DNA from 3 places in the Gordonia jacobaea genome. Region 1 is predicted to be linked to each of the others. Evidence: predicted binding sites of a transcription regulator. Region 1 holds the regulator's gene; each other region holds the start of a gene.
The links. Region 1 encodes LexA, which represses DNA repair genes until DNA is damaged. Its sites were predicted from a motif close to CGAACANNTGTTCG; they were not measured.
Positions count from the first base shown of each region.

Region 1 (10,118 bases):
GCTGCGCGGCACGATCGGCGGGGGAGTGGCCAGCCAACTGCCTTCAGCGGTCGTGAGTACCGCACCCGCCGCACCGAGGGTCGCGAGTACCGCTCCCTGCGTGGTGGCGATCAGCGTGCGCGACGCCGCCACGACGGGCAGGTAGTCGCCCGAGGCGATGGCAGCGGCCAGTTCGGCCGGGGCGATATCACTGACCTCGGCGAGTTCTTCGTCGTTGGGTTTGATCAGGTCGATGGGCCCCGACATCGCCGCGCTCAGGGGTGCGCCCGAAGTGTCGATCGCCACGCGGCGTCCGCTCGTGACGAGGCGATCGGAGATGCGTCGATACCAGTCGTCGGGAACTCCCGGCGGAAGCGAGCCACACAGTGCCACCCACGACGCGTCCTCGGCGCTGCCGAGTACGAGCGCTGTCAGATCGTCGAGTTCGGCAGATGTGAGGGTGTGGCCGGGCGCATTGATCTTCGTGGTCGTCCCGTCGTTTTCGGCGACCGTGATGTTGGTGCGGATCTGGCCGTCGATATCGACCGTGCGATAGGGCAGTGCGACCGCGTCGAGGGCGGTGAGCAACGGGTCGTCGGCGTGCGCGGGTAGTACCGCGACGGTGGGGATGCCGGCTTCCGCGACGACGCGGGACACGTTGACTCCCTTGCCGCCCGGCTCGACCCGGGTGGAGGTACTGCGTTGCACCTCGCCCCGCATCAACGGTCCTGCGATCTCCAGGGTGCGGTCGAGACTCGGGTTGGCTGTGACTGTGAGGATCATGCGATCACGACCTCGATGCCGTGTGCCGAGAGCGCCGCCGAGAACTCGGGGTCGATCCCGTCGTCGGTGATCAGGACATCCACCTCGTCGAGCGGAGCGAACGAGCTGAAGTCCTCGCGTTCCATCTTCGACGAGTCGGCCAGCACTACGACACGCTGCGCGGCGGCGACGATGGCGGACTTGACCGAGGCTTCCTCCGCGTCGGGGGTGGAGAGGCCGTGGCCCTCACTGATCCCGTTGGTGCCGACGAAGGCAACCGAAGCACGCATCTTTCGCAGCGCTGCGACGGTCTCGGCTCCGACTGCGGCCTGGGTGAGTCCGCGGACTCGACCGCCGACCATGAGTAGGGTGGCCCGCTCGTGCGCGGTGAGTGCCTGCCCGAGCTGGAGGCTCGTGGAGATCACCGTGAGCCTGCGATCCGCCGGCAGCAGCTTGGCGGCCTGGTAGGTGGTGGTTCCGGCGTCGAAGATGACCGATCCGCCGTCCGAGGGCAGAAACCGTATCGCAGCGCGTGCGATCGCGGCCTTCTCTGCGGTGTGGGAGGACTCGCGTTGGTCGAGTCCCAACTCGTTGACTACCTCGACCGTCCCGGCCTTGACTGCTCCGCCGTGGACGCGTTGCACGCTACCTGCGCGCTCGAGGACCGCGAGGTCGCGGCGCACCGTCTCGCTCGTCACGTCGAACCTGTCGGCGAGGGCGGTCACGGATGCGCGGCCGTGCGCGCGCACCTGATCGGCTATTGCTCGCTGTCGCTCTTCGGCGTACACCTGTCGACTCCGATCTGTGGTGTGGCTCGCGCTTCGGCGAACCATCTGTGGGTCTGTGTGCTGTGGATCCGGCTGCTGTGGATCTGGCTTCTGCGGATCATCGTGAGTTTGGTTCTGTGTGGCATTCGATGTTGATATATCTGTGTTTACGCCCGTGTGTGTTGACAAGTCAAGTGTTTCGAGTAACTTTGATCACAGAAATTCACGATGCCGGGTATCCCTCACAGATCACCGCACCCGGCCGATCGACCCGGAAGGCAGCAGACGCAATGGAGAATCACCTGGTATCGGAGAATCGGGTCACCATGAACGGTCAAGGAGAGTTGTCGGGAACACCCGTCGTCGCGGGGTTCGCCTACGGGCCGGTGTTGTGGCCGGGTGGGCGCGTCACCTACGACGAGACGTCACTCGGCACCGATCACGTTCTGGCCGAGGGCGAGCGGGACGCGGAGGCGGAACGCCTCGTCGCCGCCGCGGCAGTCGTCGCGGGCAGGCTGCGTCATCGCGCATCACACGCGTCGGGAGCTGCGGCCGAGGTCCTTGCTGCGACCGCCGGGTTGGCCGAGGATCGGGGATGGATCGGTGCGGCGAAATCGCGTGTCGCGAAGGGCGCGTCGGCGCCCGCCGCCGCGGTCGCGGCCACGGCGCAGTTCTCCGAGATGTTCGCCAAACTCGGCGGGTTGATGGCAGAGCGGATCACCGACCTCAACGACGTTCGTGACCGAGTGGTCGCCGAGTTGCTCGGCCAGCCGGAGCCGGGAATTCCGACGCCGAGTCACCCGTCGATTCTCTTCGCTGACGACCTCGCTCCCGCGGATACCGCTGGGCTCGATCCCGCGGTGATCGTCGGGCTGGCCACGCGTCTCGGCGGACCGACCAGTCATACCGCCATCATCGCGCGGCAGTTGGGCATCCCGTGCGTGGTCGCTGTGGCGCGACTGAGTGAGATCACCAGCGGCACAATGGTTTTGCTCGACGGAGGCGCGGGGTCGATCACCGTCGAACCAGAGGGGTCCGAAGCGCGTGAACTCGTCGAGCGCAGCGTTGCGGAGGCCGCGCTTGTTGCTGCGTGGCGTGGCCCCGGCCGGACTGCCGACGGCACCGCCGTCGCCATCCTCGCGAATGTTGCCGACGGCGTCTCCGCGCGCAGCGCTGCCGATGCACCAGTCGAGGGCATCGGGCTGTTCCGCACCGAGTTGGCGTTTCTCGACAGGGCGGATGAGCCCGATGTGGACGAGCAGACGCGGCTGTACCGCGACGTGTTCGAGGCGTTCGCGGGCCAAAAAGTCGTCATCAGGACGCTCGACGCCGGGTCGGACAAGCCGCTGGCGTTCATCGAGCACCCGGACGAGGCGAATCCCGCACTAGGCGTGCGAGGCAACCGCATCGGCGACGACCACCCCGACATCGTGCGAACTCAGCTCGACGCGATTGCGCGCGCGGCAGAGGAGTCCGGCACGACGCCGTGGGTCATGGCACCGATGATCGCCACGGCCGCGGAGGCCGCACAGTTCGCCGAACTCGTCCGTCAGCGTGGTCTGACGGCAGGCGTGATGATCGAGATCCCGGCAGCGGCGATCCTGGCGCCCGCGATTCTGGCCGAGGTTGACTTCGTGTCGATCGGAACCAACGACCTCACCCAGTACACGATGGCCGCCGACCGGATGTCGGCAGAACTCGCCGAACTCACCGACCCCTGGCAACCGGCGGTGCTCGCACTCATCTCGCAGGTTGCGACCGCCGGCGCCCAGCAGGGCAAACCCGTCGGAGTCTGTGGCGAGGCCGCGGCCGACCCGTCGCTCGCATGTGTGCTCGTCGGGCTCGGAGTCACCTCGCTGTCGGCGGCTCCGGCGGCGACGCCCGCAGTCGGGGCGAAGCTGTCGACGGCGACGATGGAGCAGTGCCGGGCTGCCGCCGCTGCCGCACTTGCCACCTCGAGTCCGGCACTCGCCCGACGCGCAGCTGCCGAGCAACTCGACGGCTGACGCAGACCCCGCTGGTCAGCGACCTGCGGGGCCCGTTCCGCGCATCAGACCCGGCGCATCACCGTGACGACTTTGCCGAGGATGGCGGCGTCGTCTCCGGGGATCGGATCGAAGAGCGGATTGTGCGGCATCAGCCAGACGTGGCCGTCTTTGCGCTTGAAGGTCTTCACCGTCGCCTCGCCGTCGATCATCGCTGCGACGATGTCGCCGTTGTCGGCGACATTCTGCTGACGCACGACAACCCAGTCGCCGTCGCAGATCGCGGCGTCGATCATCGATTCGCCGACGACGCGGAGCAGGAACAACGAGCCCTCACCGACGAGCTCACGCGGAAGCGGGAAGACGTCTTCGACCGCCTCCTCCGCGAGAATCGGACCGCCCGCCGCGATGCGGCCGAGTACCGGAACGAACGTGGGGGTCGGGAGATCTCCGTTGATGGCATCGGAGTGATGTGCGTCGGGAGCCTCGGAGACGTTGACCGCCCGCGGACGGTTGGCGTCGCGCTTCAACAGGCCCTTGCGCTCGAGGGTGCGCAACTGGTGTGCGACCGATGACGTGGACGTGAGGCCGACGGCGTCGCCGATCTCTCGGATGCTCGGCGGATACCCGCGCTCGCGCACCGACTTTCGGATCACATCGAGGACGCCACGCTGGCGATCGGTGAGTGTTGCCTCGGCGACGGCCGGATGGATCGGTGCCTCCTCGCCGCCTCCACTCTTCTTGCCTTCGACGCTGCGACCGTTGCCCTTGGGCGACGACGGGCCGCGTCGTGACTTCTCTGTCATCGGTTCCGTCCTTCCTGATGTGTGAAGCGGGTGCTGTTGTGAACCGGGTGCTGTTGTGAAGCGGGGTGGGGTGCGTCTTTCTTCCATCGTCTGGCGCCGACAGTAGCGGAGGCCACTGACAACATCAAACATTTGTTCGACGTGTCGCAGGACTTTGTCGGACCCCTCTGGTAGAACTCGAACATCAGTTCATCGAACGCTTGATCGACCATTGGAGGTAGCGATGACCAGCTTGATGACCAACCCGGTGACCCGCACGATTCCCAGCACGTCGAGTGCATCCGCGGCAACACCGCCGACCACCCGATCTGCAACGCCGCGACCTGCATCGACGACGCGTCCCCGAGTTCACCGCGCCACGGTGGTCAGTGGACGTGCACCGTCGAATCCCGTGCGTAGCGACGAGCTACGTGTGGCGGGGCACGTTCGAACGACTGAGTCCCGACGGACCGCCGGCGCAGACGTCATGCCGCAACCTCGGCGTCGGATCGCGTTCGATCACGGAACCTCAACGCGGCCAGCGGGCACGCGATGCGCCGGTGGCGTCGGCGAGCTGGTGGCTGCCCGTCGGCGCCGGGCAGCGTTCTTGGCGGTACTCGCGGGAGTCGGGTTGGCACTGACCGTGTGGGTGGTCGGGACCGTCGGCGCCGACTACCAGCGGGCGAGCATGCCGTCGTCGACCTCCACGCAGGTGGTCCACGTGCGTTCCGGCGAATCGCTGAGCTCGATCGCCGCACGCGTCGCGCCTGATGTGCCGCGTCAGACCGTCATCGACGAGATCATCGACCTCAACGATCTGCCGTCGAGTGGGCTGCGCGTTGGCCAACCGCTTGTCACACCCGCGTACCGCTGAGCGCTGGCGGTATTCTCGATGTCACAGGGTCCAGTCGGAAACCGACACGGTCACCGCTGCGGTCTCGCCTCCGCCGGTCGTCAGACGATCGGACCGAGCCAGACCGACGGAGCCGCTGCGTCCCGAGATCTGCACGAGGACTACATGCGCTGCCCGTTTTGCAAGAACGAAGACACCAAGGTCGTCGATTCGCGTGTCGCCGATGAGGGGCAGGCGATCCGGCGTCGTCGCGCGTGTAGCGAGTGCGGGCGGCGGTTCTCCACAGTCGAGAGTGCTGTTCTGGCAGTCGTGAAGCGCAACGGTGTGACCGAGCCGTTCAGCAGAGAAAAGGTGATGCGCGGGGTACGACGCGCATGCCAGGGACGTCACGTGAACGAAGACGATCTCGCACAGTTGGCTCAGCAGGTCGAAGACGCGGTGAGGTCGTCCGGTTCGGCCGAGATCCCCAGCAACGAGGTCGGTCTGGCCATCCTCGGCCCGCTCCGCGACCTCGACGAGGTGGCGTACCTACGTTTCGCCTCGGTCTACCGGTCGTTCGATTCGCTCGAAGACTTCCAACGCGAGATCGACGACCTCCAGGGCAACCTCACCGGTTCGCACGAAGGCGCCGACGACCTCGACACGCCCGCCACCCGCGACGACACTGTCGATGCTGCGTCGAGTCCAGCGGGTCCGGTGTCAACCGAGTCGGTCAAGAGCTCGTAGCGCCCGTTTCTCCGAAATAGGATAGGCGGTACCGAGTTTCTGGGCGAAGAGGCTGACCCTCAGCTCCTCGACGATCCACTGAGCTTCCTCGCTGACGATGTCTCGGCGCGATTCGGGAAGCTGTGTCAGGCGCTGGTTCCATCGTTCGGTGACCCTGTCGATGGCGGCCATTCCCTCGCGGTCGCGGTTCGCGGCGGCAGGAAGCTGCTCGAGGCGCTGTCGTGCGGCGGTCAGGTATCGCGGAACGTGCTGCAGGTGTTCGCGAGCCGTTGCGAGAACAAATCCGTCGAAGACCAGGTTGTTGAACTGTTCGGCGACGTCGTCGGCCGCTGTTTGACCCGAGTGGCGGTCGATCTCGGCGCGCAGGGGAGCCACCTCACGGAACACATCGACAGCAAGAGCGAAATACTCCGGCGCCGCAGCCGATACGCGCGGTCGCAGTGTCGAGACGAGCTCGTCGAAGGCCGGAGGCGTGCGGATTGATCCCAAATCGACTGCTGCGGGAGCGATGTCGCGAATCGCCCGACGCGTGCAGTCGGCATACAGCGCGTCGGGTGACGCATAGGGACTCTGGCTCAGTGCCAGCCGACCGGCCGGGTCGAGCCCGGCGCTGATCTTGCGTGAGAGCGGCGGGATCGCGTGGTCGAGCAGTTCGATGACGGCACCGTGCAATTGCGCACGCCGCTGGGCGTCCGACGTCGCGAGCGTCCGTGCCACCCCACGGTTGCGCCCTCCGTCGACGACCTCGAGTGACGGATAACGCGTGATCTGTTGTCCGGCAACGGTATCGACGCTCGACTCTGCAAGTGTTCCGATTCCGTCGGCCGTCCACGTCGTGTACACCCGACGCGGCGTCGGCGCGGGCGCCTCACCCTCGATGCGTCGGCGGAGCTCGGCGAGGGACTTGCCGGTGGCGACCGTCTCCTCTCGGTCATCGATCACGACGAAGTTCATGCGAAGGTAGGCGGGGAGTCGCTCCGGAGCGAAGTCGTCGGCCGCAATCGTCTGCCCGGTGATCGTCGACAGCTCACGCGCGAGGCCGTTGATGAGCGGCTCGCGACGTGGGGTGAGACGAGACAGGGCGAGATCGGCGAATCGCCCGGCCGGTGCCATCGTCTTGCGGATCGTCTTGGGCAGCGTCTTGATCAACTCGGCGGCGAGTTCGCTCCGCATTCCCGGGACCAGCCAGTCAAAGCCCGCCGGGCGCACGTGTCGCAACAGCGGGCGTGGAATGAGCACGGACACACCGTCATCGGGTGCGCCGGGCTCGAATCGGTATCGCAGGCGGTAACGGGTATCGCCCTGTTGCCACTCGCCGGGGTAGTCGGCATCGGCGACGTGGACGTCGGCGGCGACGTCCTCCGGGGTGAGGTCGAGCATCGTCGAGTCGGCTCGGCGCGCCTTCTTCCACCACGTGTCGAAGTGGCGCGCCGAGGTGACCGCGGCGCCGATGCGATGGTCGTAGAAGTCGAACAGTTGGTCCTCGGTGATCACCACGTCGCGGCGTCGAGCGCGGTGTTCGACCTCGGCGGCGTCGGACAGCAGTGCTCGATTGCGTTCGAAGAACGGATGATTCGTCTTCCAATCACCTTCGACGAGGGCGTGCCGGATGAACATGTCACGCGCGGCGGCAGGGTCGATGGGTCCGTAGTCGACGCGGCGTCGGGCCACCAGCGGGACGCCGTAGAGCGTCGCGCGTTCGTATGCCATCGTGGCACCGCGCTTCGACGACCAGTGCGGCTCGCTGTATGTGCGTTTGACGAGGTCGCCCGCGAGTCGTTCGGCCCACAGCGGGTCGATTCCCGCGACGGTGTGCGCGAAAAGCCGGGACGTTTCCAGGATCTCGGCGGCCATCAGGAACGCGGGCGGCTTCTTGGAGAGCGATGAGCCGGGGAAGATCATCAGGGTGGTGTTGCGTGCGCCCGTGTACTCCCGACCCTCGGCGTTGCGGGCGGCGATGTTGCTCAGGAGCCCGGACAGTATCGCCTGGTGGATCGCATCGGTGCGGTGCGACGCCTCGGCCTCGCCAGAATCCTTCGTCGACCAGCCGAGATCGTCGACGATGCGCCGCAGTTGTCGGTGCAGATCCTGCCATTCGCGGATGCGAAGGTAGTGGAGGAACTCGCGTTCGCAGGTGCGGCGGAACTGGTTGCCGGACAGTTCTTGTCGCTTCTCCTGGAGGTAGCGCCACAGTGCGAGGTAGCCCATGAAGTCGGAGCCGGGCACGACGAACCGCTTGTGGGCTGCGTCGGCGGCTTCGCGATGATCGCCGGGCCGCTCGCGGACGTCGGGAATCGACAGTGCGGCAGCGATGACCAGAACGTCGGCGAGACAACCGGATTCGTGTGCCGCGATCAGCATGCGCGCGACCCTCGGCTCGACCGGGATGCGCGACATCGTGCGTCCGACAGGTGTCAACCGCGGGGTGGTGTCGGTCTTGTCGGTCGTCGTGATCGCGCCGAGTTCGGTGAGAACTCCGATTCCGTCGCGGATACCGCGTGCGTCGGGAGGTTGGACGAAGGGGAAGTCGGCGATGTCGCCGAGCTTCAGCGAGGCCATCTGCAAGATGACCGACGCGAGGTCGGTGCGGAGGATCTCGGGGTCGGTGAAGGCGGGGCGGGCGTCGAAATCGGCCTCGCTATACAGGCGGATGCAGATGCCGGGGGCGACTCGCCCGCATCGCCCGGCGCGCTGGCGGGCGCTCGCCTGCGAGATCGGTTCGACCGGAAGTCGATGGATCTTGGTGCGCGCCGAGTATCGCGAGATACGTGCGGTGCCCGTGTCGATCACGTAGCGGATACCCGGGACGGTCAGCGACGTCTCGGCGACGTTGGTGGACAACACGATTCGATTGCCGCGCGACGGTGTGAACACCTTCTGTTGTTCGGCGATCGACAATCGTGCGTACAGCGGAACCACCTCGGCGCCCGCCGCGACGCGTCGGGACAGCGAGTCCGCCGCCTCGCGGATGTCACGTTCGGTTGGCAGGAACACCAGGATGTCGCCACCGGCGTTACTGCGTCCCCACAACTCGTCGATGGCGGCGTCGATGCCCTGGATCTGGTCGAGGTCGGCGTGCTCGCCGCCACCGCGCTCGTCACCGGTGTCGGGGCCGTCGGAGGAGATGAGCGGGCGGTAGCGGACGTCGACGGGGTATGCCCGCCCCGACACCTCGAGGACGGGGACCTCGGCGTCGGGTGTGGTGAAATGCCGCGCGAACCTGTCGGGTTCGATCGTGGCCGAGGTGATGATGAGTTTCAGGTCGGGGCGACGCGGGAGCAGTCGGTGCAGGTAGCCGAGGATGAAATCGATGTTGAGGCTTCGTTCGTGCGCCTCGTCGATGATCAGCGTGTCGTAGGCGCGCAGCATCGGATCGGTTGCGATCTCGCGGAGCAGGATGCCGTCGGTCATCACCTTCACGAGGGTGTCGGCGCCGGAGCGGTCGGAGAACCTGACCGAATACCCCACGGCGTCGCCGATCTCGGTGTTGGTCTCGTCGGCGATACGTCGCGCCACGGAACTGGCGGCGATACGCCTCGGCTGGGTGTGACCGATGGCGCCCCGCACGCCTCGCCCGAGCTCCAGACAGATCTTGGGGAGCTGTGTGGTCTTGCCCGACCCGGTTTCGCCCGCGATCACCACGACCTGGTGAGCGGCGATCGCGGCGGCGATCTCGTCGCGGGCCTCCGACACCGGTAGCTCCGGTGGAAACTCGAGCACCGGAACCGATGCTCGACGACGCTCGACGCGGCGTGATGCGGCGTCGATGTCGCGCGCGAGTGCCGCCACCGCATCCGCGTTCGACGATGCGCCGAGCTTGTCGACGCGGCGTCGAAGGCGGTGTTGGTCGACGATCGTCAGGTCGGCGAGCCGGCGTCGAAGTGAGCGTTGGTCCGTCGGAGTAGGTTGCGTCGCCTCGGCGGTGGACTCGCTGGGCTGTGATTCGGGGGAGACGGACATGATCACTCAAGGATATGTGTCGATACATGGGTCAACGCAGTCTGACCTCCGACCGATGACCCAGAGCGTGACCCTGGGCGCGCTGACCTGACCCTGAGTGCCCTGACCGCGATGCCGCCGGGCATCATTGAGCGCATGTCAGGTTCACTGTGGCACGGATTCGCCGATATGGGGTCGGTCAGCGCAAGCGGCCCGTTTGTGGTCACGCGGGGTGAGGGCACCCGCGTGTGGGACCGCGATGGCAACGAATATCTCGATGCCACCGCCGGTCTCTGGTTCACCAATATCGGTCACGGGCGCA
Region 1 covers NZ_CBDRLS010000003.1:135,363-145,480, forward strand. The annotation lists gene ACRVY7_RS11445 (1-phosphofructokinase family hexose kinase) at 1-762, opposite strand, end outside; gene ACRVY7_RS11450 (DeoR/GlpR family DNA-binding transcription regulator) at 759-1,529, opposite strand; gene ptsP (phosphoenolpyruvate--protein phosphotransferase) at 1,799-3,514, shown strand; gene lexA (transcriptional repressor LexA) at 3,559-4,206, opposite strand; gene ACRVY7_RS11465 (LysM peptidoglycan-binding domain-containing protein) at 4,523-5,152, shown strand; partial or broken gene nrdR (transcriptional regulator NrdR) at 5,297-5,731, shown strand; gene hrpA (ATP-dependent RNA helicase HrpA) at 5,831-9,817, opposite strand; gene ACRVY7_RS11480 (aminotransferase family protein) at 9,953-10,118, shown strand, end outside.

Region 2 (10,118 bases), on a different contig from region 1:
CCGACGAGGATGCGCGCGACGTCGAGCGCGACGTTGCCATTTCCGACCACGACCGCACCGCGGTGCGACAGGTCGGGATCGAGCGAGACGAAGTCGGGATGGCCGTTGTACCAACCGACGAACGACGTGGCCGATCCGACGCCGGGAGCGTCGATCTTCTCGATCTCGAGGCGACGATCCGTCGGCGCACCTCCCGCCCAGATCACGGCGTGATGCCGTGCGCGCAGGTCGTCGAGCGTGATGTCGCGGCCGACCTCGGTGTCGAGAAGGATCTCGACTCGGGGATTGCGGGCGACGTCGTCGAACAGGTCGATGACCTGTCGGGTTCGGGTGTGATCCGGGGCGACGCCGAAGCGCGCGAGGCCGAAGGGGCGTCGGAGGCGTTCGTAGATCGTCACCGACACCGAGCGGTGGCGGAGCAGATCGTCGGCCGCATACATCGCCGACGGCCCCGATCCGACGATGCCCACGGACACGGGCTCTTCGATGCCGAGTGCCCGCGGGTGCTCGATCGGTGCGAGTGGAAGTCGCTGCACGGGGTCGACGGGGAACCGTGCGTCGGTGAGACCGAGCTGTCCGTCGGCGGCGTAGGCGAGCGCGTTGATGTCGGTAAAACGCCCCTGCCCCAACGGGATTCGATGAGAAGGAACGATCGCCCCGACCGGGCACGCACTGACACATGCCCCGCAGTCGACGCAGGTCGTCGGATCGATGTAGAGCATCTCCGACGTCGCGAAGTCCGGCTCGTCCGGTGTCGGGTGGATGCAGTTGACGGGGCACGCGTAGACGCACGAGGCGTCGCCGCAGCACGACTGGGTCACGACATGTGGCATGTGTTGGGCCCGTTACTCTTTCGGTGGCAGAAGCGAAGTGATCGGGTTCAGGCCGCGGTGTAGGTCGGCTCGCTGCGGAACCGCGACGAGCGGCCCGAGATGCCGAGGGCTCGCCACATCGCGCGCGAGGCCGGATTCATCAGGCCGCACTGCTCGGCGAGCATCCGTACATCGCCGAACACGTTGCGGCGCACTCGCTTCGACGACTCGGCGCGCCAGAAGATGTCGCGCATCACCTCGCGCGGGACGTCGAATTCATTCCTGAATCCGCGCGGCGGAACCATGATCGCACCGAGCAGGATGCGCATGGCCAGGGGGAACATCAGCGACAGCCCGAAACGCTGGAAACGGCCCTTACGGGCGACGTTCTCGCGGAGGTGATGGTGCGCGAACGAGATGTGCCGTGCTTCTTCGGCGACGTGTAGTTGCATGACGGCCGCCATCGCGGGGTGGAGGTCGGAACGCGTGCGCAGGAAGTCTTTTTGGAGGTGATCGATGGGTTCCTCGCCGCCGAGGATGCCGAAGAAGAAGATGGTGGGGAACGTCGTGGATACCAGCGGCACCACGGGAGAGATCAGTCGGTAGCCGAGTTTGGCGCCCGGAACGTCCATGCCGATACGGTTGACCAGTTCCTGGAACATCAGTGTGTGGTTGCACTCCTCTTTCGATTCGTGCGTGGTGTAGCGAAATTCCTTGGCGCCGTTGGGCAATTTGAAGCTGTACTGCATCAGGCCGCGGATCAGGATCGACTCGAACTGCAACCCGACCTTCGCGACGTTCGCCTGTCGCCACATGCCGATGCGGATCTGCTTGTCGAGCGGCTGTTCCTGATACCAGGGGTGGCGGCCGATCGGATCGACCTCGTAGTTGAGCACCCATCGCGGATCATCGGGCACGACGGCCATGTCGGGAGCGTCCCAATCGATGTCGAGGTACGGGTCGAAGTTTCGATGAACCGACGCCGACGAGAGGTCGTCGAGGACCTGCTCGTACTCAGCGCGCGGGAGGCCGTGCTGGGCGTCGATCGACACCGTCTCGTCGGGGTCGTACCTCAGTGCCTTCGTCATGAGAACTGCCTTCCGCGAGATGCATTCGGTGCTTGAGCGCAACCGACAGTGTGGGGTGTCACACCGTAGGCTTTCGACGGTAAGTGGCACCGAAATTGTTGTCAACAGCCAATGGCACAGTTTTCGGTGGAAGTGTTCTTCGGTGGCCGGCGACAGACCCTGGAAGGGGCGGACGCGATGGAAAAAGTGCTGATCGTCGTTGCAGCGGTTCTCTTCATCGCGCTGGTGACCGACATCGCTCCTCGCCTGCGGATTCCGGCGCCCCTGGTCCTGGTTTTCGTCGGCGCGGTCATCGGCATCATGCCGTTCGTACCCGCGTTCCACGTCGATCCCGAGTGGATTCTGGTCGGAGTGCTTCCCCCGCTGCTGTATTCGGCGGCCATCGGCATGCCGACGATGGACTTCCGTAGGGACTTCACCGCGATCAGCACACTGTCGGTGGTGCTGGTGATCCTCAGTGCCGTGGTCGTCGGGTGGTTCTTGACGCTTGTGGTGCCGGGTATCTCGCTGGCAACGGGTGTCGCGCTGGGTGCGATCGTGAGTCCCACCGACGCGGTGGCGACGTCGATCGCCAAGCGAATGGGCGTACCGTCGCGCGTCGTCGCCGTGCTCGAGGGCGAGAGCATGCTCAACGACGCGTCGGCGCTGGTGCTCCTGCGGGCCGCGGTAGCGGCGACCGCGGCCACGATCTCGTTCTGGGGCGTGGCGTTGAACTTCGTCTTCGCGGTGGCGGGCGCGGTGGCCATCGGCGCAGCGGTGGGCGTCGCCAACCTGTGGGTGCGATCGCGGATGCGCGACGCCACCGCCAACACGGCGATCTCGTTCACTGTTCCCTACATCGCGTACGTGCCCGCGGAGGCGATCGGAGCGTCGGGTCTCGTCGCCGCGGTGACCGCGGGTCTGATCACCGGCGCAGGCGCGGTCAAATATCTCACGCCGCAGCACCGCATCTCGGACATGCAGAACTGGCACGTCGTCGAGCTGATCGCCGAGGGCGCGGTGTTCCTGCTGATGGGTCTGGAGCTCTTCACCCTCATGTCCGACGTCCACAACGACCACGAGGGCGTGCCGAACGCGGTGTGGATCGGGCTGTCGGTGTTGGGCGTCGCGCTGCTCGTGCGGGCGCTGTACGTCGTGCCGCTGGCATGGTGGCTCGACAGGAAGCGACGACGCGGCGATCAGATCCGCCCGATGCTCGCGGATTTCTCGGTGACGCCGAGCGCCGACATCGACCGCGATCAGGAACGTCGGAGTCGGCAGTGGTGGCGCAGGGCGTTTCGACGCCGCCGCCACCGCGACACCACTCGACTCGCGGCAGGCGACATGCCGCCCGTCTCCACGGACACCGCGGCCCGCATCAATTCGCGGATCACGCGCACACTCGCCGACATCGACTACTACACCGAAGCGCCGCTGGGGCCGAAGGAGTCGGCGATCGTGGTGTGGGCCGGAATGCGCGGCGTGGTGACTGTGGCCGCGGCACAGACGCTGCCGGACGATACCCCGAGTAGGCCGCTGCTGGTACTCGTCGCGTTCGTGGTTGCGGCGGCGTCGTTGCTGATCCAGGGCGGCACGCTTCCGTGGTTGATCCGCAAGCTCAAGATCGGCGACGACACCGAATCGATGCTCGCCGAACGTCGACGGCTTCGGGCAGAACTGGACGCGACCGCCCAGAAAGTGATGGCTGAGTCCGAGACGGTCAGACAGATCCCGTGGTTGCGACCACGACTCGAACAGGTCAGCCGCGAGGCCGATGAGGACGCCGACGCCGTTTCGGATGCCGGTGATTCCGACGATCCGCAGAGCGGTGTGGTGCCCGCGGGCGCCAGTACGCCGTACGGCCTCAACTTTGAAGAACGCGTGCAGATCCGCCGGACCCGCCGCGAGATCATCGCCGCGCAGCGCAAGAAGTTGCTCACGCTGCGTAGCCAGGGAACGTACAGCTCGTCGGCGCTGAGCCGCGCGCTCGGGCAACTCGACGCCGAGGAGATCAGCCTCGACATGCAGCGTGGGTCGTGACTCGCTGAATGTGCCGGTTGCCCAGACGCGCGGATACCGCGACTGTGGGCAACCGGAACTGAACGCTCAGGAGTGGCGAAGGGTCAGCGCTGAGAAACGAAGGGCAACAACGCCATCTCACGCGCGTTGCGGATGGCGGTGGCCACCTGGCGCTGTTGCTGCGGGGTCAGTCCCGTGACGCGTCGGCTGCGGATCTTGCCGCGGTCGGACAGGAACTTGCGCAGCAGGTTCACGTCTTTGTAGTCGACGTCGGTGATGTCGAGCGCGTTGAGCTGATTGCGGGTCTGCTTGGGCTTGGTGTCGGCGCCTGGCCGTGGCCGACGCGGTGCTCGCTTCGCCATGGGTGAAGTCCTCTGTAGTGGGTGATGGGTGGTTGGCCGCAGGGTGCGGACGCTGTGAGCGCCCACACCCGACGGTACTCACCAACTCGACTTGTGTATGCCCGGTAGTTCGCCGCGGTGGGCGAGTTCGCGGAAGCGGACGCGCGACACGCCTGCCTTGCCGACGTAGCCGCGCGGGCGGCCGTCGACGACGTCGCGGTTGCGGACGCGCGTCGGGCTCGCGTTGCGGGGCAGTGCCTGCAGGTCGCGTTGGGCCTGTGCACGCTCTTCGGGTGTTGCGGCGGCGTCGACGATGGTGCGCTTCAGTGCCGAACGTCGTTCGGCGAAGCGGGCCACGGTCTCACGACGCTGCTCGTTGCGGATGATCTTGGATTTCTTGGCCATCAGCGATCCTCGCGGAACTCGGTGTGACGCTTGGCGATCGGGTCGTACTTGCGGATCACCATGCGGTCGGGGTCGTTGCGGCGGTTCTTGCGGGTGACATAGGTGTAGCCGGTTCCGGCGGTTGACCGGAGTTTGACTATGGGTCGGATCTCGTTGCGAGCCATCAGACTTTCTCTCCTCGTGCGCGTATCTGTGCGACCACGGCCTCGATGCCCTTGTGGTCGATGGTCTTGATGCCCTTGGCGCTCACGTCGAGCGTCACGAAACGTCGTTCGCTGGGCAGGTAGTAGCGGCGTCGTTGGATGTTGGGGTTCCAGCGACGTGAGGTCCTTCGGTGCGAGTGCGACACCTGATTGCCGAACCCCGGCGTTCCCCCGGTGACCTGACATCGTGCTGCCACGGCACAACCTCCTTGTTGGAAACGATTGGCGTTAGTGCGGTATTCCACGCTAACGTGGCGGCACACTAAATGGAAATCGTTGCCAATAATTTAGAGTGAAGGGGCGATGCTGTGCAGGCCGATCCAACTGATGCTCGACGCCGGCCGTCGAGGCCGCGCACTCCGATGACGCTGGTCACCGGGCTCGACAGGGGAGCGGTGGCGCGGACCGTGGACGCGCTCGCGATGGCAGGGACCACGCTGGTCCACCACGACCTCTCGTCGCTGCCCAGTGGTCGGGTGCTGCGCACGACCCGCTCGATCGACCTCGACGGCGTCGAGCGCACCGACATTCGCGAGATCTCGCTCGAGCACGGGTGCGTGTCGTGCACGCTACGGATCGACCTGCTCCCGCTGCTGCGTCGACTGCACCAGCGATCAACGGTGGAACGTATTGTGCTGCAACTCGATCCACTCATCGAACCCGAGTCGTTGTGCTGGTCGATCGAGCATGTCGTCTGCTCTGACATGCCTGGATTCGTCGACGCTCCCGCGGGATACGACGTCGTCGTCGACGCGACGATCGCGTGCGTGTCGGAGATGGAGTGGCTCGACGCCGCGAGTGGTGACATCACCCTCGGCGAAGCTGGGCTTGTCGAGTGGTCTGCTAAGTGGGATTCGGCTGTGGCCGAGGACGATCGCACCCTTGCGCAGGTGGCGGTCGGTCAGGTCGCCTTCGCCGACGCGCTGGTACTCGCGGGCGCCGACCCGGCGTTTCGCGACGCGTGGTCGTCGGCGAGGCTGATGGAGGTCTTGCGTCGCCTCGCGCCCGGCGCTCCGATCGTGATGGAGCTGCCTCAACGACCCATCCGGCCGGGCACCCTGATCCAGTTGCTGCGCGCGATCGGCCCGACCGCCCGACGCGGCGCAGTCTTCGGTCCGCATGACCCGCTGCTGCGCGGGACTCCACCGCTGACCACCGAATGTGGCGTGTCGATGGCCGTATTCGAGAGCGACCGCCCCTTCCATCCGACGCGACTGCACGACGCCCTCGACCACCTGCTCGACGGTGTCATCTGCTCCCGCGGCCGAATCTGGCTGGCAACGCGATTCGACGACGTGTTCTGGCTGGAGGCCGCCGGCGGGGCGCTACGGGTCGAGGAGGCCGGACAGTGGGTCGCGGCGATGTCGGCCGACGAGCGCGCCGACGTCGAGGAGACGCGCCTCGCGATGGCGGCGCTTCGGTGGGACGAGGTATTCGGTGACCGTCACAACGCGCTGACGATCTTGACGCACCGCGCGGACGTCACCGAGATTGTCGAGGCATTGAACGCCGCCACGCTCACCGACGTCGAAATGGCGGAGGGGCCGGATGCCTGGCGCGAGTACGACGACCCGTTCGGCACCCGGCACGGGGACCCCTGCGCCGACAGCACGCCTCCCGGGTCCGGATTGCTCTCCATCACTGACGGCCTCGACACCGATCAACAGCACAACGATTCCGAGAAAGGGGATCTCCCATGAAATCTGGCATCCATCCCAACTACCACCCGGTCGTCTTCCGCGACGCCGCGACCGGCACGCAGTTCCTCACCCGGTCGACCTCGACGTCGACGCAGACCGTGGAATGGCATGACGGACAACACTATCCGCTGATCATCGTCGACATCACGAGCGCGTCGCATCCGCTGTGGACGGGCACCGCACGCGTCGTCGACACGGAGGGGCGCGTCGAACGTTTCCGGCGGAAGTATGCAGCGAAGGGCGCATCGGGCAGGGGTTCATCGGGAAGGGGAGGGGTTCGGTAGAAGAGCGGCTGCGCGCGCTCGGGATTGTCCGTTACGACGAGTCTCCACAGATTCGATCTTGTGTTCGAGAATTCCTCGACGCTGTCGGTATTGTCGGGTAATGTAGAACGCATATTCGATATGACGTGGGGCGGGGGTGGCGGCACGTGAACAGCAACAGCAATGGCGTTCAGGGCGGTGGCGCGCCTTCGGCTTTGGCCGCTGCTGCGGTGGGGTCGGCGGATGCGGTGGTGGCGGAGAAACTGTCACGGCTTGCCGCGGTGTTGGATGAGTTAGCTGCCGTCGATGTGTCGCTGGTGTCCGATGCGGCGCTGGTGGAAGCCACTGCTGAGGCCGAACGGTTGGCGTTGCGGACTGCGGGCGCGGTGACGGATCGCTTGATTGTGGAGGCCTCCGACCGGGATCTGCCCCGCGCTCTGGGTTTCCGCGATATTCGCAATTTCATGGGGCATGGCCTGCATATCGGTGATCCGGCTGCGCGGCATCGGGTGATCGCCGCGACTGGGTCGTTCACCACGATCTGCGGCGACCGCCTACCACCGTCGTGTCCCACGTTGGCCGGCTATGTGGTGGAAGGTCGGGTCGCCGGCGCACATGTCCGGGCGGTACTCGAGGTGTTGGAGGCGATCCCCGGTGAGGTGTCGGCCGAGACGAAATCTGCTGCCGAAGCGCAGATGGCTGGGTATGCGGTCCAGTTCACGCCTGCCGAAATCACCAACCTCGGTTCACGGCTACTTGCCCATCTGGATCCGGATGGGACGCTGACCACCTCGAAGGACCGTAAGCGTCGACGCCGGTTGTGGGTGAACCGGCAGAACGCGCAACTCATGTCGCGGTTGACCGCCGATCTCGATCCGATCGCCCGCGCACGCCTCGACACCGTGCTCGACGCGTGGGCCAAACCCGGCATGAATAACCCCGACGACCCCGACTCGCCGGTCGGGCCGATCACCACCGCGAATGCAGAACAGGTCGCAGCGGCCGCCCTGCGTGATGAACGCTCACCCGCGCAACGCAACCACGACGCCTTCTCCGCCCTACTCGGCCAGGTGTTGGAATCCGGCATGCTCGGCAACACCCACCGCGGATTACCGATCCAGGTCATCGTCACCACCAGCCTGCAGGAACTCGAAGAGCAGGCGGGGATCGCACAGACCACGTCCGGAACACTGCTGCCCATACAAGACCTCATCTCGATGGCCGCAGCGAGTGGCGCGAGCCAGTATTTGGCGGTGTTCGGTGAACACACCGGCGTGCCGCTCTACCTGGGGCGGTCGAAGCGGATCGCGTCACTCGGACAACGACTCGCCTCGTTCGCCTCACCCGGCGGAAAGATGTGTTCGGCACCGGGCTGTAACCAGCCCGCTTCACGGGTGCAGATGCATCACGCTGCGAAAGACTGGGCCGACGGCGGACTCACCGATATCGACCAGTTGGTTCCCGCCTGCGATGTACACAACCGGAGAGTTGGCACGAAACCAGGGCAGTTCACGACACGCATGATCACCGACGGCCCCGACACCGGGCGGGTTGCCTGGCGGCTCAACGCCAAGCCCGGCATGCCGGAGAATCCCGAACGCATCAACCGCATCGCGGACGTCAAAGCCGACTTCCGCGACTACCTCGCCGCCGAACACGCCAGCACCGACGCTGCAGCGGCTGCACGCGCCACCGGGTCAGGTACAGACGCGACGGTTACCGAGATCGGCGCGCGAGCAACAGGCAGAGGCGACGCCGAGATCGAGGCGGACACAGCCAGGACAGCGGGCGCCGCTGCGGACACGGCCGGCGCCGAGATCGTCGCGGACGCAGTGCATGGCTGGATGGTGTCGCCGTCCTCGGTGCCAGACTCGCCGAGCAGGCAGGTGGCACGTCAGACGCTCACCGGCGTCGAACTCGCGCTGGCGGATGGGATGCCTTCCGCTGATACTCGGCCTCTCGGCAGGCGGGTCGACATCCGATGGAACCTAACCAGGCCACTCGAACTCGACCCCGAGCCGCCCACAGACCCCAACCCGCCCACAATCCCGGGCACGCCGACAGGTCCAGCTCCACCGGGCGACCCCCTCACACCCCACGGCGTCGGCCCACCGTTGGCCGACGCCGCCTGACCACCGCGGCGACCAGTACCACGCGCCAACCTGGCTGGCCTGCCCGCCCAACGAATCGGGCGCAACGTCGAATCTGGTTGTGTCGCAACCCATCTGCACCCCGCCACCACTCCGGTGGCGGGGTAGGGGTCGTGCCGAACTGGTGGGTGGGTGTCAATCCACCAGCAGCAGTGGTGCCGTGCTGAACAGCACGATGACGAAGAAGGCGAACTCGAACCACATTGCGCCCTGCCAGATCTGCCAGCGGCCGCCTGCGCGCCAGACCCGGTACGTGCGTATCGCTGTCGTGAGCGCTGCGATCAGTACGACGATCGGGGCGACGATGAGCAGGAGCGTCTGCAGGCCACCAGATGACGCGGCCGCGACCAGCACGATGGCGACCGTGAAGAACACCGTGATCACGACCGACGTCATCGCGCGACGGAACTCACTCGGCTCAGACGGTGACGGGCTGCCGGTTGCTTCGCCATCGGTGCGACCGGTGTGATCGCTGTGCGAATTATCTTGCGGCCCAGTCATTTTTGGGTCACCACCAATCGGTTCGGGTGAAGGGTGCGGCTGTTCGGGATGTAGGCGGCGGTTCATTCACCGTACATCTGTCGGTCATTGCAGCAGTGCTGCCTGCACCTTCGGGACCTTGTTCCATTGCCCTCGCAACCGTCGGCGGGCACGATGGATGGTGAGGGTTACTGAGCAGACAGTTGTGAGGAGTTGGAAAACAGATGAATGCGATTCTCGTCGGCGTCGACGGTTCTGAAGCGGCAACGGCAGCAGTCCGTTGGGCAGCCAAGGAAGCAGAACTCGAGCACCTCGACCTCAAGCTGGTCGGGGTCTACGACGCGAGCACGAGCGACTACGCGCCTGGGCTCATCATCCCGCAGGACGTGATCGATGCGATCCGGCAGGACGCCACCGATGCGGTGCAGAGCGCTGCGGCCGCAGCCAAGGAAGTTGCGCCCGACATCACCATCCATACGTCGATCGTCGACGGTGACGCTGCGCGTGTGCTGCTCGAGCTCGGCAAGGACGCTGCACTGATCGTCGTCGGAACACGCAAGCTCGGCAGCGTGAAGGGACTCTTCCTCGGTTCCGTGAGCATCACCGTTGCCGCACACCACCACGGCCGCGTCGTCGTGATCGACGGCGAGGGCAACACCGACGGACCTGTCGTCGTCG
Region 2 covers NZ_CBDRLS010000001.1:483,101-493,218, reverse strand. The annotation lists gene ACRVY7_RS02200 (4Fe-4S binding protein) at 1-833, opposite strand, end outside; gene ACRVY7_RS02195 (AurF N-oxygenase family protein) at 881-1,900, opposite strand; gene ACRVY7_RS02190 (cation:proton antiporter) at 2,078-3,919, shown strand; gene rpsR (30S ribosomal protein S18) at 4,003-4,260, opposite strand; gene rpsN (30S ribosomal protein S14) at 4,339-4,644, opposite strand; gene rpmG (50S ribosomal protein L33) at 4,644-4,808, opposite strand; gene rpmB (50S ribosomal protein L28) at 4,808-5,044, opposite strand; gene mrf (ribosome hibernation factor-recruiting GTPase MRF) at 5,210-6,547, shown strand; gene ACRVY7_RS02160 (type B 50S ribosomal protein L31) at 6,544-6,831, shown strand; gene ACRVY7_RS02155 (HNH endonuclease signature motif containing protein) at 6,978-8,942, shown strand; gene ACRVY7_RS02150 (hypothetical protein) at 9,096-9,356, opposite strand; gene ACRVY7_RS02145 (universal stress protein) at 9,665-10,118, shown strand, end outside.
Region 2: a site for LexA is predicted at 6,885-6,898, ahead of ACRVY7_RS02155 (HNH endonuclease signature motif containing protein). Genes of this name have one in related genera too.

Region 3 (10,118 bases), 280 kb from region 1:
GCGAGGGCGCTCCGCAGAGCGTCGACGACGAAACGGTGCTCACCAAGGTCTTTGGCCGACGAGTTCAGCGTTGCTGCGCGCTCGGCGTCGACGCTCGGGTCGTGATGGCGTGGAGTGGATCCGGCGAGCGGGTGAGCGCTCACCTGACGACCGCGCCGTCGTATGAGTACCTCGGGGCTCGCGCCGACGAGATGCCGCCCGTGGTGGGCGTCACCTGCGGGAGTGAGCTCTGTGCGGAAGATTCCCGAGTGCGGGTTCAGTGTGGCGAGGGCGGCCATGAACGACTCCGGTGTCAGCCTCGGGGTGGTGTCCAACAACAGCTTTCGTGCCAGCACCACCTTGGCCAGCGGATTGGTCGAGTCCGCGAGCACTGCCACCGCTGCAGCGACCCTGTCACGGTGTTCCTCGCGAAGCGGTTCTGCGGCGACCACACGGGCCTCGGCGACCGGGCCTGGCGCGTTGGTCGAGCCACCTGCGTTCGGGACGGGGATGTTCGTCACGGGAATGGTCGCGACGGCTGTGGCCCGGGAGCTCGTCGGCACGTCGAAGCGGATGTGTGCGGGCGCGGTCAGCGCGCTCGGTGCCTCCGTGTCGAATGCCAGGGCGCCGACAATCGCTGAGTGTTCGCCGCGCGCGAGTGACTCGGCTGCGCGTGCGGGATCGTTGAACGAGGCCACTGCACCACTCGCAGAACAGTGGTAGTCGAGTCCGTAAAGCTCGAAATGGTCGGCAGGCGTGGTTGATCCGTCGACGCGGGCGGGTTGAGCGTCGGGACCATCCACGTGCCCTGTCGAGGTCGAAAGAGTCATGATGCCGGTCGTCCTCCTCGTTCGATGCGGATTCGGCGTGCGCTGACGTGTGCTGATGGGTGCGGGTCCGGCCTCGCGGGGGGTACCTGAACCCGACCTGTGGATTAGGTTAGACTTACCTAGTCTTGCGTGCGGCGGTGGCCCACGGAAATCACGACGATCTAGGGAGTGGCGCGTGTGTAGTAAGCGGAACTCCGAACTCGATATCGCTGGCATCGGATTCGGACCGTCGAACTTGGCTTTGGCCATCGCGGTCGAGGAGCACAACGACAACAGCACGGCACGCGATGGTGACATCCAGGCACGGTTCTTCGAGAAGAAGTCCCAGTTCGGGTGGCACCCCGGCATGCTCCTTCCCGGGGCGACGATGCAGGTGTCGTTCCTCAAAGATCTGGTGACGCAACGTAATACGTCGAGTTCGTACTCGTTCTTGAGCTACCTCGCCGAGCATGACCGGTTGGGCCACTTCATCAATCGTCAGGACTTCTTCCCGCTGCGCGTCGAATTTCACGACTACCTTCGGTGGGCTGCCGAACGCGTGTCGGTGCCGGTCGACTACGGCTCCGAGATCAGCTCGGTCACGTTCACCGACGGCGCATTCGACATCACCTCGGCGTCTGGCGAAAGCGTGCGGTCGCGCAATCTCGTCCTCGGCGGAGGGCTGCGGGCGAAGCTTCCGGCCGGTGTTGTCGCCGGCCGACGTGTCTTCCACAACCATCACGTGCTGCCCAACCTGGCCAAGCTACCGCCACTGACGCATCGCCGTTTCGCCGTGATCGGCGCCGGTCAGAGTGCTGCAGAGGTTGCGGCCTTTCTGCATGAGACGACCGGCGCCGAGGTGCACGCCGTCTTCTCCAAGTTCGGCTACACGCCGGCCGACGACAGCCCCTATGCCAACCGCATCTTCGATGCCGAGGCCGTCGACGAGTACTTCTCGGCCGAACCTGCGTGGCGCGACCGTCTGCTCCAGTACCACCGCAGCACGAATTACTCGGCTGTCGATCCGGTACTGATCCAGGATCTGTACGGACGCGAGTACACCGAGCGCGTATCGGGCAATCGCCGCCTCTTCGTACACGGCGCCACCGAGGTCACCGATCTCGACGAGGCCGACGACGTCGCACGCCTGCGCATCGCGCATCGCACAACGGGCGAGGTAATCGATCTCGACTGCGACGCCGTCGTATTCGCGACCGGATTCGAGCCGACTCCTGTCGCGGACATGCTCGGCGATCTCGCTGCCCACTGTGCGGCCGATCAACACGGCCGACCCGTACTCGACCGTGCGTACCGACTGCAGACCTCCCCGGAGATCACGGGGCAGATCTTTGTACAGGGCAACTCAGAACACACACACGGACTCACGTCGACGCTACTGTCGAATGTGGCCATCCGATCGGGGGAGATCCTCGACGCCGTCGTGGGTCGCGGATCGAATCAACCGATGCCGACGGCCGTACCCGTTGGCCATAGCGCTTCTGGCGCTTGAGTTTTCGAGAGGTGAGCAACGTGACCGGCATCGATGCCGTGCAGGGGCAGGATATTAGGCCTCACGCGACCGAGATCAAGTTGACCATGTACGACCTGCTGCCGCGCACGGTCGAGGTTGTCGAGACCATCGACTTGAGTCCGGACATGCGTCGAGTGCGGTTCTCCATCAGCGCACCGGAGAGCTTCATCGTGGTGCACATGGCACCCGACGACCACATCAAGCTGTTCTTCCCGGATCCCGAAAGCGGCGAGATAGTCATGCCGGGTGTTGGCGCCGAAGGGATGCAGCTGCCGACCGAGGGCAAGTTCCCGATCTACCGCGACTACACCATTCGGGCTTTTGACCGTGAGAGCGGCGTCCTCGACATCGATTTCGTGCTGCACGATCACGGCGTCGCCGGAAAATGGGCGGGAGGAGCGGTTGCGGGCGATCGGCTCGGAATGCTCGGTCCGCGCGGCTCCCACATCTATCCGACCGGCTACGACTGGTACCTGCTCGGTGCCGACGACACCGCGCTACCCGCTCTCGCGCGTTGGCTGGAAGAGCTACCCGAGGACAAGCAGGTCATCGCCTTCGCCGAGGTCACCGGACCCGAGACGGAGATAGACCTTCCCCAACGGCCGAACGCCCGGGTGCACTTCGTCCATCGCGGCGTCGATCAGTCCGGTAGAGGCACAAATCTGCTTCGCGCGGTGGAGGAGTTGGACCTCCCCGAAGGCAACTTCTACAGCTGGTTCGCCGGAGAAGCGTTGTCGCTCAAGCCGATTCGACGCCATCTGCGACGCGAGCTCGGTCGGCCGAAGGACTGCGTCAAGGTCGACGGATACTGGCGCACCGGAACCGTCAACCTCGACCACCACGTCGAGGACGACGAGGCACCTGAGTAGAGGTCACGGGAGAAACCCCGCTCGGGTGAGCGCGATTCGTCCCGGCCCCTCCGCTCAACCGATGAGGGGCGCCAGGGTCTCGCCGAGGAGCGTCACGCGACCGGGGACGTGCCCATTGGCGGGAGAGTTGACCGTCACGCCGTCGATTCCGCTCTCCAGCATCGCGGAGAAGCGCGCGGCGACCTGTTCGGGACTACCGACGATGGTCGACGCTCGACGAACCTCTGCCGCCGGATTCCGTGCGAGGTATGCCTCGAATTCGGCCGTGGCCTGCTCCTCGGTGGGCGCAATGCAGGCCGAGGTCTGCGCGGTCACCGTGATCTCCGACCGATCGCGGCCGAGTCGCTCGCAGTGGGCGGCAAGGACGTCGAGTTTCCGCGGCAGATCCTCGGGTGCGGCGATGAGGTTGGACTCGTCGGCGTACTGCGCGACCATCCGCAACGTCTTCTTCTCGCCACCGCCGCCGATCATCACCGGGATACGGCCAAGTGGCGCAGGGGAATTGATTGCCTCTTCGACGTGGTACCACTTGCCGTCGAGTGAGGGCCGCTCGCCGCGCAACATCGGCAGGATGATCTGCAGTGCTTCTTCGAGCTTCTCGAATCGATCGGTGAAGGTACCGAATTCGAAGCCCAGTGACTGATGCTCGAACTCGAACCACCCGGCTCCGATCCCGAGTTGAGCACGACCACCCGACACGACGTCGAGCGCGGTGACGCTTTTCGCCAGCAGCGTCGGGTTCCGATAGGTGTTGCCGGTGACCAGTGAGGACAGACGCACCCGCGAGGTGTGCTGGGCGAGTGCGGAGAGCAGTGTGTAGCACTCGATCATCGGCTCGTCCGGGGCGCCGAGGATGGGCAGTTGATAGAAGTGGTCCATCACCAGAACGGTGTCGAACCCGGAGTTCTCCGCTTCGACTGCCTGCGCGGCGATGGTGGGAAAGAGCTGGTCGGGTGTTGTGTCGGGGTAGGTGAAGTTCGGGATCTGGTAGCCGAGTGTCGTCACCTGGTCGACGCTACGCCGAACCGCCGATCTGGCGAGCGAGCGAGGCGATCGTCTCGATGAGGTGATCGAACACGGCGTCGACGTCGGTGGCTGTTGCGATTCGGGCATTCGGGGTTCCGCCCCACATGCCACGCTCGTCGGCGACGGTCATCCCGCGGGTCAGAGCTCCGGTGAGCTCGACACCGACCTGGGCGGGCAGGGTGTCGGCGATGGCCGGGTCGAGTGCAACCATCGCGGCGAACGGATCGTGGAGATGAGCCAGGTAGCCCTCGTCATGGGCGTCGTGGAACTCCAGGTAGAAACGCATTGCGTCGACGAGGTGACGCACGATCGGATTATCGGCAACCGATCGGATGCCGGGTTCGTCTGTCGGATCCAGATACTCGACAGGACTGCTGCCCGCCGCGGCCGCCAGTCGAACCAGGTGGTCGGGGAGAAGTGCGACGGTCTCCGTGAGATCGAGTGGGCAGACGATCGGGGCAGGCGCACCGTCGACGCCGAATGCGGCGAAGACCTCGGCGGCAGCCTCCGGGTCGACGGCGATATTCCACTCGGCGACGGGCGTGGTGTTGCCGTGGACATGGAACGCGCCACCCATGATGACCAACCGCCGAAGTCGTCGTGGCAGGCTCGGGTCGCGTCGTATCGCGGTGGCAAGCGACGTGAGTGGCCCGGTGACCAGCCCGACCAATTCCCCGTCGTGCGCCTGCGCCGCGTCGAGCCAAGCGTCTGGTGCGTCCGTGTCGGCGACGACGAGGTCGGATGTGGGCAATTCCGCGTATCCGACACCCAGTGGTCCGTGTGTGTCCTCGGTGGTCATCAGTGGTGCGACGAGCGGACCGTCGGGCCCGCGATGTACCGGAATCTCACCGCGCTCGCACAGCGACAACCAGGCGAGGTTGTTGGCGGCGACGACGTCGACCGGCACGTTCCCTGCGGTACTCGCGATCCCCACGATGTCGACGTCGGTGCGGGCAAGCAAGTACAGCAGTGCGACCGAATCGTCGATACCGGTGTCGCAGTCGAAGAACAGTCGCTGGGTCACGACACAATTCTGATGGATACGCAACGAATACGTACGGTCGGGTTCATGGCAACGTACACAACGGCTTTCGAATGGACGGAGACAAATCGGGAATGGCTGATCGAGAACCCGATCAGGATCGTCGGGTATGTGATCGTCGCGCTGGTGGCCCGCTTCGTGTGCAACCGGCTCATCGACCGCGTCACACGACGTCGACCCGGAGAGGGTTCGATGCCGCTGCTCCTACGCCACCTGCGTGACCGCGCACCGTCTGGCGCCAGCAGGGCAGTGATCAACCAGAGGCGCTCGCAACGGGCTCGCACCATCGGATCGGTGCTGAAGTCCGTTGTGTCGATCGTGCTGCTCACCTGGGTGGTGCTGGCGATCCTGTCCGTACTCGGAGTCAACATCGCGCCGTTCATCGCCTCAGCCGGTGTAATCGGTCTGGCAATCGGATTCGGTGCTCAGAATCTCGTGCGCGACTTCGTGACGGGAATCTTCATGCTGCTCGAGGACCAGTACGGAGTCGGCGACGTCGTCGATCTCGGCGAGGCAGTCGGGGAGGTCGAATCGGTCGGTCTTCGGATCACGACGGTGCGTGACGTCGACGGCACGCTCTGGTACGTCCGCAACGGCGAGATTGCGCGCGTCGGCAACATGAGCCAGGAGTACGCCGTAGCCCGCGTCGAATTGCCCGTCGCACTCACCGCGGATGTCGACAGGGCGCAGGAAGTGGCACTCGCCGCTGCGCACGCCGCCGTGGAGTCGGATGCGCTCTCCGAGCACGTGACCGGCGAACCCGACATGCTCGGCGTGCAGGAACTCTCTGCCGATCAGCTGATCTTGCGAATGACGGTCACCACAAAGCCCAACTCGCAGTGGAAGGTTCAGCGGACACTGCGCCGCGAGATCCTGCGGGCCTACGACGAGCATGGAATCGAATTGCCGTATCCGCGGGGCCAACTCCTCGCCGCGTCGCCGAACTAGCGGCAGCAGGGGCGTGGCGCGCGAGGCTGGGCGACCGACCGAGCAACCAAGCCTGCCCCGCCACCGGGTTGTGGTGGCGGGGTGTGGACGGGTTGCGGCACAACCGGATTCGACGGTTCGCCCAGGCTAGGGGGTTGGCGCGTCGGTCAGGTGACCGTTGGTCAGGCTGCGTCGGCCAGCGGTGGGTCGACGCCGCCGAATCGGTTGGGGTCGCCTGGTGGAGCCGGACCGGTTGGCGCGTCCGGGTCTGTGGGCGGCTCGGGATCGGGTGGATCAGCGAGGTTCCATCTGATGTCGACCCGCCTGCTGAGGGGCGGGGTGTCGCCGACGGACATCCTGCCCACCAGCGCGCGCTCGATGCCGGTCAACGTCGGCTCATTCGCGCTCGGCGCACCTGGCATCAAAGGCGGCGACTCCATCCAGGCGCCGACCGCGCCCGCGACGATCTCGGCGTCCGGTGTACCCGAGCCTCGCGCGCCGATCTCGGTGACTGTCGCGTCTGTGCATGTCCCGGTTGCGCGTGCCGCGGCGGCGGCTTGGTTGCTGGAGTGTTCGGCGGTGAGGCAGTCGTGGAAATCGGCTTTGACGTCGGCGATGCGGTTGATGCGTTCGGGATTCTCCGGCATACCGGGTTTGGCGTTGAGTCGCCACGCGACCCGGCCGGTGTCGGGTCCTTCGGTGATCATGCGGGTGGTGAATTGGCCGGGTTTCGGGCCGACGCGGCGGTTGTGCACATCGCAGGCCGGGACGAGTTGGTCGATATCGGTCAACCCGCCGTCGGCCCAGTCTTTCGCGGCGTGATGCATCTGCACCCGTGAAGCGGGCAGGGTGCAGCCCGGTGCGGAACACATTTTCCCGCCCGGCGAGGCGAACGAGGCGAGTCGTTGCCCGAGTGACGCGATCCGCTTCGACCGACCCAGGTAGAGCGGGATGCTGGTGTGGTCACCGAACACCGCCAAATACTGGCTGGCCCCGGCGGAGGCGGCCATGTTGATGACATCGCTGATCGGCAGCAGTGTTCCGGACGTGGTTTGCGCGATCCCCGCCTGCTCCTCCAACTCGTGCAGGCTGGTGGTGACGATCACCTGGATCGGTAACCCCCGATGCGTGTTACCCAACATCCCTGACTCGAGTACCTGCCCCAACAGGGCGGAGAATGCGTCGTGGTTGCGTTGGGCGGGTGAGCGCTGATCGCGCAGGGCGGCGGCCGCGACCTGTTCGGCGTTCGCCATGGTGATCGGCCCGACAGGTGACTCCGGGTCGTCGGGATTGTTCATGCCCGGTTTGGCCCACGCGTCGAGCACCGTATCGAGCCGGGCGCGGGCGATCGGATCCAAATCAGCGGTCAACCGCGACATCAGCTGCGCGTTCTGCCGATTCACCCACAACCGGCGTCGACGTTTACGGTCCTTCGCGGTGGTCAGCGTCCCATCCGGATCCAGATGGGCCAGTAGCCGCGAACCGAGATTGGTGATTTCAGCGGGCGTGAACTGGACCGCATACCCAGCCATCTGTGCTTCGGCGGCAGCTTTCGTCTCGGCCGACACCTCACTAGGGATTGCCTCCAACACCTCCAACACCGCCCGGACATGCGAGCCCGCGACACGACCCTCCACCACGTAGCCGGCCAACGTCGGGCACGACGGTGGCAGTCGGTCGCCGCAGATCGTGGTGAACGACCCGGTCGCGCCGATCACCCGATGCCGCGCCGCGGGATCACCAATGTGCAGACCATGCCCCATGAAATTGCGAACATCGCGGAAACCCAGGGCGCGGGGCAGATCCCGGTCGGAAGCCTCCACGATCAAGCGATCCGTCACCGCACCGGCGGTCCGCAGTGCCAGGCGTTCGGCCTCAACAGTGGCTTCCACCAGCGCCGCGTCGGACACCAACGACACATCGACGGCAGCCAACTCATCCAGCACCGCGGCAAGCCGTGACAGTTTCTCCGCCACCACCGCATCCGCCGACCCCACCGCAGCAGAGGCCAACACAGATGATCCCAAAGCTGAAGGCGCACGGCCATTCTCGCTGTTGTTGCGATTGCTGTTCACGTGCCGCCACCCCCGCCCCACGTCATGTCGAATATGTGTTCTACATTACCCGACAATACCGACAGCGTCGAGGAATTCTCGAACAATTTTTCGACCTTGTGGACACGCGTTTCGCCGAGTCCCGACCACCCATTTTCGGTCCAGCGTTGCGGCGTTGAACACTCAAGGTGTCAAGGATGCTCGTGATCGCCGAGAACGCGACGGCGGCACGGTTTTCCGGGGCGATAGTTGCCAAAACATGGCAGTCGCCGCTCGCTGCCCCTTCCACAAAGACACCCGACAATTGGTAACTAGTCAGTTACCATTTATGAGTGTCCGTCTTCGTCGCAATCGCCGACCCGGTGCGTCGCGGGATCCTGCGGATCCTCGTCGACGGCCCGCAACGAGTCGTCGACATCCAACGGTTGCTCGCCGCCCGTCACCCGATTTCGCGGCCCGCGGTGAGTCGACACTTACGGGTGCTCGCCGAGGCCGGCCTGGTCGAGGCCGCCACGACGGGCCGGGAACGTCACTATCGACTCGACCCGACACCACTGCTCGAGGTGCGGAAGTTGTTGTCCGACCTCGGATCCGGGGACGCCGCGGACGCCTCCCGCGTGCCGATCGCGGAGTCGGCACTCGACGCCCTGAACACCGAGGTGTACCGAACCCGACGCGAAAGACGCAGGGCCGCAAGCCCAGACAGGTCCAGCCGACACACTGCCGAACCCGACGTCACATCCCACCAGATACAGGAGTCAGGATGACGAATGCGCCCATACCCAGCGGCCGGCACCGCGTCCGCCGAGAGGGCGACGTGGTCGAGTTCACCCGTACCTACCGCGCCGCCGTCGACGACGTGTGGGCCGCCGTGACCGAGTCCGATCGGCTCGCCCGCTGGATCGGTTTCTTCGACGGTGACCCCGACGAGGGTCACGTCGCCTTCACGATGAACGCCGAGGGGGAGGAGAACATGACCCCGGTGCGCTACGACATTCGACGCTGCGAGCCGCCACATGTCCTTCAGGTGCACACGACCGACGATGCCGGTACGTGGGATCTGATCCTTGAGCTGGACGAGAACAGTGGCATCACGACGCTGAGGCTCAGTCAGATCGTCCACGACCCGGAGATCATCGAAAGCACCGGCCCGGGGTGGGAGTACTACCTGGATCGTCTCTCGGCGGTAGTGACCGGAACGGACCCGGCCGACCTCGACTTCGATGACTACTACCCGGCGCAACGGGAGTACTACCTCACGGTGCGGGACCGGGTGAACGCGAGCGCGAACCGGTCACCGGACTCCGGCTACTGACGTCGGCGGTGTCGACGCCCGCCGGTTGAGTAATGACCGGCGGAGCGGCGGGAAGCGGGCGCGAGTCTCTTGTCTGCGCCACAGCAATGCGCGACGGCGCCGACACGGAAAACATTCAGTCGCAGGCACTTGGACCGACCGTGCAGATCTTGTCGCCGGTCGTCCACGCTGGAGACTGGCTTGAGCATCTGTACTCGCGATCTCCCGACACGACCCAGCACGGCTCGATTGCCCCAGCCCGGCCGCCCAACGAAAAAATCCCGGAGAGCAATGCTCTCCGGGACTCTCGCGGTGTCCGAGGGGGGACTTGAACCCCCACGCCCGTTAATAGGGCACTAGCACCTCAAGCTAGCGCGTCTGCCATTCCGCCACTCGGACTCGGTGCTTCGGTGTCTCGCGGATTTCTCCGTTCCGCACCGGGCCGGATAACACTAACCGAGGTTGCCCCCGTATCCCAAATCCCGTAGGAGTGAGGGGTGACTTCGGAGCCTGAGAACACCGCCGGGACCATCAAAGCCGTCGACGAAGTGGTCGATATCGTCAGCAAACTGATCCGCTTCGACACC
Region 3 covers NZ_CBDRLS010000003.1:414,597-424,714, forward strand. The annotation lists gene ACRVY7_RS12630 (isochorismate synthase) at 1-809, opposite strand, end outside; gene ACRVY7_RS12635 (lysine N(6)-hydroxylase/L-ornithine N(5)-oxygenase family protein) at 985-2,298, shown strand; gene ACRVY7_RS12640 (siderophore-interacting protein) at 2,319-3,188, shown strand; gene ACRVY7_RS12645 (LLM class F420-dependent oxidoreductase) at 3,243-4,193, opposite strand; gene ACRVY7_RS12650 (nucleoside hydrolase) at 4,204-5,238, opposite strand; gene ACRVY7_RS12655 (mechanosensitive ion channel family protein) at 5,284-6,204, shown strand; gene ACRVY7_RS12660 (HNH endonuclease signature motif containing protein) at 6,366-8,258, opposite strand; gene ACRVY7_RS12665 (ArsR/SmtB family transcription factor) at 8,570-9,004, shown strand; gene ACRVY7_RS12670 (SRPBCC family protein) at 9,001-9,552, shown strand; tRNA gene ACRVY7_RS12675 (tRNA-Leu) at 9,845-9,930, opposite strand; gene ACRVY7_RS12680 (M20/M25/M40 family metallo-hydrolase) at 10,029-10,118, shown strand, end outside.
Region 3: a site for LexA is predicted at 8,287-8,300, ahead of ACRVY7_RS12660 (HNH endonuclease signature motif containing protein). Genes of this name have one in related genera too.